Regions from separate parts of the Rhizobium sp. C104 genome, predicted to be linked through region 2. Evidence: riboswitches for the same ligand, from Rfam matches in the RefSeq annotation. Region 2 holds a riboswitch; each other region holds the start of a gene.
What was found. Region 2 has a riboswitch for cobalamin ahead of bluB (5,6-dimethylbenzimidazole synthase). Riboswitches for the same ligand answer to the same signal wherever they lie in the genome.
Positions count from the first base shown of each region.

Region 1: linked by a shared signal. The riboswitch ahead of cobU (bifunctional adenosylcobinamide kinase/adenosylcobinamide-phosphate guanylyltransferase) and the one ahead of bluB (5,6-dimethylbenzimidazole synthase) in region 2 are both predicted to bind cobalamin.
Region 3: linked by a shared signal. The riboswitch ahead of nrdH (glutaredoxin-like protein NrdH) and the one ahead of bluB (5,6-dimethylbenzimidazole synthase) in region 2 are both predicted to bind cobalamin.

Region 1 is NZ_CP092348.1:1,006,618-1,008,874, reverse strand. Features, by position in the region: gene cobW (cobalamin biosynthesis protein CobW) at 1-240, opposite strand, end outside; partial or broken gene cobU (bifunctional adenosylcobinamide kinase/adenosylcobinamide-phosphate guanylyltransferase) at 245-768, opposite strand; cobalamin riboswitch at 1,052-1,445, opposite strand; gene MF410_RS06150 (chloride channel protein) at 1,725-2,257, shown strand, end outside.
Region 2 is NZ_CP092348.1:1,151,492-1,153,748, reverse strand. Features, by position in the region: gene MF410_RS06870 (DUF2865 domain-containing protein) at 1-801, shown strand, start outside; gene bluB (5,6-dimethylbenzimidazole synthase) at 805-1,494, opposite strand; cobalamin riboswitch at 1,536-1,723, opposite strand; gene MF410_RS06860 (MFS transporter) at 1,894-2,257, shown strand, end outside.
Region 3 is NZ_CP092348.1:4,160,692-4,162,948, reverse strand. Features, by position in the region: gene nrdE (class 1b ribonucleoside-diphosphate reductase subunit alpha) at 1-801, opposite strand, end outside; gene nrdI (class Ib ribonucleoside-diphosphate reductase assembly flavoprotein NrdI) at 780-1,184, opposite strand; gene nrdH (glutaredoxin-like protein NrdH) at 1,201-1,422, opposite strand; cobalamin riboswitch at 1,680-1,907, opposite strand; gene MF410_RS21610 (heavy metal translocating P-type ATPase) at 2,112-2,257, opposite strand, start outside.

The sequences.
Region 1 (2,257 bases), 140 kb from region 2:
ATCGTCGGCGACGGTGCAGCAGATGCAGCCATTAGTCAGTTCGATGATGTCGTCCTCGCTGCAGTTCTCCGCACCGCAGCCCTTCAGCACCTCGCCGTCGACACCGAGATCGCCGAATTCATTGATGATCAGCGCGATCTTTTTACCGCCGGCATTGGTAAGCAGGTTGCGGATCATCGTCGTCTTGCCGGCGCCGAGGAAACCGGTGATGACGGTTGCGGGAATCTTCTGTTGATTCATGGATTTAACCCTTCATTTTCAGCGGCAGGCCTGCCGCGATGAATAGACTTCGGCGGCCTTTGCCGCGATCAGCTGGTGGAGACGGCCGGCATGATCGCGAAAATCCCGCGCCATGCGATTGTCCGGCACGATGCCGAGGCCGATCTCGTTTGACACGAAAACGAGCCGCGCCTTTGCCCGCGGCAAATAATCGGCGAGCGCCAAAAAATCCGCCGCCATATCGCGCTCCTCCATCATCAGATTGGTGACCCAGAGCGTCAGGCAGTCGATCAGCACGACCCGGCCCTCGCCGTCGATGGCGGCGAGCCTGCCGACGAGATGGAGCGGTTCCTCATGCGTCGTCCATGACGGGCCGCGATCGGCTCTGTGCTGGGCAATCCGCGACTGCATCTCCTCGTCCCACGCCCGGCCGGTCGCGACGTAGTGACGATCGAGGCCGGTTGCAACGACGAGGTTTTCGGCAAACCGGGATTTGCCGGAGCGTGCGCCGCCGAGGATGAAAATGGCATTGGAGAGAGCGGTCGTCATGCGCAGACGGCCTGCTGGGAGAATGCGACACCCCACCACGCTCCCTCATTCCTGTGCCTGTCACAGGAATCCAGGCACGGCGCGTCCGCGCCGTGAATGACTCTCATTCGGGAAGTAAGTCTCTCGCGCCCAAGGACTTGGTCGCACTGGATTCCTGTGACGGGCACAGGAATGAGGGAGGAGAGGGAAATGCGCTCCAGTACCCCACGAGGCAACGCCGAATTCAATCGTTCAGCCAAAACAACCTCCGTGCTGGCAGCGGGTCTCTTGCCCAGGATTGGGCTTTTCGCCCGGCACGAATGGCAGGTCTCCTGGCTCGCGGTTGTCGGCCGCGATCGGGGCGGACCGGAAACCGGTCGCCCCTGATCGTGCCAGCGGATCTGCCTCGCCTTCCCGGCTGCATTGGTGAAGAGGTGGACGATTCGTAGAAATAGAGGCGTCCGACCCCGGTTGATCACCATGCATGTCCAGTGGCTTTTCCGGCATGTCGCCCGTCACGCCCGCCTGCATGATTGCAAGCGGGCAGGAAGGGCTCGATGCCGGATGGAAGACCCTGACCGCTCTACAGTCGCGGGGTCGGCTGTGATGAAGGCGCCCGGTGTGGGTCCGCCCCGTCACATTCCCTTTTCATCCGGAAGGCGTAACGCCGATCCGGAACCATCCGTTATATCCGAGGATGGCCAGATGACCATCCGCGTGGGATGGTCTGGCGACCATCCGTTGAGGGATGGTTAGGCAAGCTCAGGAGTGAAGTCAACCGGCCTTGGCGGTCGGCCGTGGGCGGCAAGGCAGGCACGCTCATCCAAACACGACTTACTCGACCAGGAATATCGTCATTTATCAGAGGCTTACGTCATAAATATTTGACGCGCCCGCCGGCTTTTCGCCGCAATTGCGCTGCAAGCGGACTGCGCCATCGCCCTTGACCGGGCCTCTTCCTGCCTAGTTGTCTTGCCATGCTTATGAAATTGGATCGGCGCCGGTTCCGAGCGCTGCGTGTTTTCTTCGATCCGGGGCGGCTGCGGGCGCTGACCCGCCGCAGCGAAGTCGGTCTGTCTCTGGCGGGCGCTGTCGTCGGCATTGCCTCCGGTCTTGCCGTGACCGGCATGAGCTTCGTGTCCAATGAACTGCATCAGTTGGTCTTCGGTATCGCCGACAGCGAAAGGTTGAGCTCGTCGGTGATCGACGACAAGCTGCTGCTGCTCACCGCCCCGATCATCGGCGGCATCCTGCTCGGCCTGTTGCTCTTCATTTTGGCCAAACGCCGCAAGAAGCCGATGGTCGACCCGATCGAGGCCAATGCGCTGCATGGCGGCCGCCTGTCCTTGACTGACAGCATTATCGTCGCCGTGCAGAACCTGATCTCCAACGGGTTCGGCGCCTCCGTCGGCCTGGAGGCCGGCTATACCCAGCTTGCCGCAGGGCTCGCCTCGAAACTCGGCCTGAAGCTGCAGCTTCGCCGCTCGGATCTCCGCGTCCTCGTCGGCTG
Region 2 (2,257 bases):
GGCCGGATGATCGACAATATCGCTTATCTCCAGGACCGCCGCAACGAGCTGGCCGGCCGGAACGGCGCCGATGACGACCGCCGCGAACTGATGGCCGCGCTCGACAGCAACGGCTGCAACAGCGAGAACTTCTATGCGCCTTCCGAGCGCAATGCCAACGACCCTGCCCCGAGCGTCGAGGAGCAGGCGATGCGTTCGGACACTTTCATTCCGCTCGGCGGCAAAGAGGCCGATCCGCGCTACGGCCTGCCGCGGGCCGATATGCTGTCGCCGGTCAGCACCATCTGCGTGCGCAGCTGTGACGGCGGCTTCTTCCCGATCAGTTCAAACACCACCTCGGTCGATTTCGGCCGCGACGCCCAGACCTGCGCCAAGATGTGCCCCGGCATCGAAACCCAGCTTTTCTATCGCGACGTGACGAGCACGGAAGCCTCGAACATGATCTCGGTCGCAACCGGCACGCCCTACAGCGCCATGAAGAACGCCTTCGCTTACAAAAGCCGCGCGCCCGGCGAGAAAAACGCCTGTGCCTGCAATCTCACCGCCTATTACGACGAGATGCGCGGCAAGCAGGCGATAAGCCAGCCGCCGCCACAGGGCTCGATCACCACCATCCGCACCAATCCGCCGGCGAAGGATACAGCGGCCGCCGCCGCGCCGCAGCCATCGGTTCCAGAGCGTCCCTACGACCCCACGCAGAACAAGGTCCGCCAGGTCGGCCCGCAATTCCTCGCCGGCGACCAGGGCTCGATCGACCTTGCCAATCCTGCCGCACCTGGCCCGCAGCCGCAGCAGCAGTGATCGCTACCTCTCGTTCCTTCCCCAGCCATCGTGGAAGACGAGTTCCTCAAGCGGTAGCCGCTGCCGCCAGCCTTTGACCGAGAGTTCCGGCTGGTCGTAGAGCCGGTCGACGAAACCGGCGCAGAGCCAGGCAACCGCTTCGATATGCTCGGGGATGCCGAGAATGGTCTTCAGGTCGGCTTCGTGAAAGATGCTGACCCAGCCAATGCCGATCCCTTCGGCGCGGGCCGCCAGCCAGAGATTCTGGATGGCGCAGACTGTCGAATAGCTGTCCATTCGCGGATTGTGCGTGCGCCCCAGCACCACGCTGCCGCTGCGGGTGGGATCGCAGGTTACGCAGATACCGAGCGGCGCCTCCACGATGCCTTCCAGCTTGAGGGAGCGATAGACCTGCCGCCGCTCGCCCTCAAACATCAATGCCGCTTCCTCGTTGGCCTTGGCAAAGGCATCGCGGATGCGCGCTCGCACCGTTGGACTTCTCACCAGAATGAAATTCCACGGCTGCATGAAGCCGACGGAGGGTGCGTGGTGCGCGGCGGTCAGCAGCCGTTCCACCACGTCGTCGGGCAAGGGCTCGGGCAGGAACTGGCTGCGAACGTCGCGCCGCGTCATGATCGCGTGATAGACGGCCTCGCGTTCGGCCAAGGAAAAACCGGACGCCACGGACAGGGCATCCTCATCAAAGGGTCGCATCGTCAAATCCCCAACAACGCAACCGCCCGCCGTCCGCGCGGGTTGGGTCTATCTTGCCAGGCCGGTCTTCTGACTTGGCGTCATCCGTCTGCCGCAGCCTTCCCGGCGAAAGCCAGTGGCATGATAAAGCGGCAAACGTCGGCCTTACAGCGTTGGGCACGTTTCGGTCTCGCACCGAATTCCCGATTCTCCCGCTTGAAAAGCGGGCACCTGACGGCGCATCTATTTCAGCAAACCGGCCCTGCGGCAAGCGGCCTCATGCCGCATTCACCCGTATGTGACATCGATCGCGTGGACAGGTGTGCATCGCTGCCGTAGAACCGAACAGATCCTAACCGACGCCTGTGGCGCCGCAATTTTCCTCTTTGCACCCAGTTGCCCGTGCCCCGCCTGACACCCATGATCCTTGCGGTCGCCCTGTTCATGGAACAGATGGATTCGACCGTCATCGCCACCAGCCTGCCGGCGATCGCAGCCGATCTCGGCACCTCGCCGATCGCGCTGAAGCTTGCCGTCACCAGCTATCTCGTGGCATTGGCGATCTTCATCCCGATCAGCGGCTGGATGTCGGATCGTTTCGGCGCGCGCAACATCTTCCGTATGGCGATCTTCGTCTTCATGATCGGCTCAGTCGCCTGCGCCTTTTCCAATTCGATTGCGGCCTTCGTCGTCGCGCGGCTGATCCAGGGCGCCGGCGGCTCGATGATGACGCCGGTCAGCCGTCTGCTGCTGGTCCGGGGAACGCCGCGCCACGAACTCGTCG
Region 3 (2,257 bases), 1.5 Mb from region 2:
CTGATTGGCATAGGAGAACGAGTCTTCGAGCAGCTTCATGACCGGGATGATGCCGGAGGACTGGTTTTCGATCTGCTTGATCGGCGCGCCGGCCTCACGGATATTCGTCAGCGACAGAGCCACGCCGCCGCCGCGCTTCGACAGCTGCAGCGCCGAATTGATCGAGCGGCCGATCGATTCCATATTGTCCTCGACGCGCAGCAGGAAGCAGGAGACAAGTTCGCCACGCTGCTTCTTGCCGGCATTGAGGAAGGTCGGCGTTGCCGGCTGGAAACGGCCGGAAATGATCTCGTCGACCATGTCGCGGGCAAGGGCCTCGTCACCCCGCGCCAAGGTCAGCGCCACCATGCAGATGCGGTCCTCGTAGCGCTCGAGATAGCGCTTTCCGTCGAAGGTCTTCAGCGTATAGCTGGTGTAATATTTGAAGGCGCCGAGGAAGGTCGGAAAACGGAATTTCCTCGCATAGGCCTGATCGAACAGGTCGCGGACGAAATTGAAGGAATACTGGTCGAGAACCTCCTGCTCGTAATAACCCTCGGTGACGAGGTAATCGAGCTTTTCCCTCAGATTGTGAAAGAACACGGTGTTCTGGTTCACATGCTGCAGAAAATACTGCTTCGCCGCCATGCGGTCCTTGTCGAGCTGGATCTTCCCCTCGTCGTCATAGAGGTTCAGCATCGCGTTCAGCGCGTGATAGTCGAGCGTCTCCGCCGCTTTCAAAGGGCGTTCGCCGGCGGGATGAGCAAAAGTGTTATGCGGTTTTGCGCCCGCATCCCGCGTCAGAGTTGTTCCCGTGTCCAAAATTGTTCCATTCCGTGTTTGACGTTGGCGACATCCTCGGCCGTGCCCATGAGCTCGAACCTGTAGAGGTAAGGCACCTGGCATTTTTGCGAGATCACGTCGCCGGCGAGCCCGTATGTCTCGCCGAAATTGCTGTTGCCCGCGGCAATCACGCCGCGGATATGTCCTCGGTTTTCCGCATCGTTCAAGAAACGGATCACCTGCTTGGGAACGGCACCCTTGCCACCGTCGCCGCTGTAGGTCGGCACAATGAGAACGAAGGGTTCGCGGATAGGGAACGCCTCTGCGCCGCCAGCCGGAATGCGCGCCGCGCGCAGTCCGAGCCTGGCGACGAAGCGATGGGTATTCTCGGAGCGGCTGGAATAATAAACGATCAGCCCCATCGCCTTTTTCCTCGGGTCAGGAGAGCGCGCTGATCATATCGGGGCGGAAACCCGCCCAATGCCGCTCGCCGGCGATCACGACCGGCGCCTGCATGTAGCCGAGGCTGCGGACACGATCGAGCGCTTCGGTATCCTGCGAGATATCGACGATGTCGTAATCGACGCCCAGCCGGTCGAGGGCGCGATAGGTGGCGGTGCACTGGACGCAGGCGGGTTTGCTGTAGACGGTAACGCTCATCATGTTCCTCGTGATGTCAAAGAATTCAGGACGCAAGACTGGGATCGGGCGCCTTGCAGCGTCCGGGGCAACATTTGGTGATCTGGCAAAGTCGGCGTTTAAACGCCTGATACGATCCCTCTCGGGATTTGCGCGGGCGGCGGCCTTGATATTCTGGACATGACTTCAACCCCGAAGTGCTCATGCGGACGTTCGGGGCAGCGTAACAGGCGCGAATCATTCCGCTGTCATTCACGCGACCTTCCGGACACCCCGCCCGTGGACATCTAGTTCAAGGCAGGTCTCCTGGCTTGCGGGTCGAAGCACCCTGCCCCAGCCTTCCCGAGGCATCATGCCTCAGTGACCTGAAATCGGACAGTTGCTCGCCGCTTACAGTTGCGGGGGCAGCTCCGGCCTTGCTGCGCCGTCATGGCGAAACGCACCGTATTCCCGTCTTAGCCCGCGATCCGACACGAATCGAAGGAACCTTGAACACTAGATATAGTACGCGAATCCGAAATCACGTCAACGGATGGTTTGTGCATTGCGTTACGACAGGTTTGAAATCGCTACGTTCCTGTGAAAAACATGGCTAACGAAGGCTTAACGAAAAGAGGCTGTCGAGAAGGCCGAAACGAAGAGAGCCGGCCTATAGCCGGCTCTACGATTGTCGATTCCGGATCAGCCCGCATCGTCGCTGCGAAGAGAGTTTATCCCTCGACCCGCAACAGCCTCAGCGCGTTGATCGTCACCAGCACGGTCGCACCGGTATCGGCGAGAATCGCCGGCCAGAGCCCGGTGATGCCGGCAATCGTCGTCACCAGGAACACCGCCTTCAGCCCGAGCGCGATGCTGA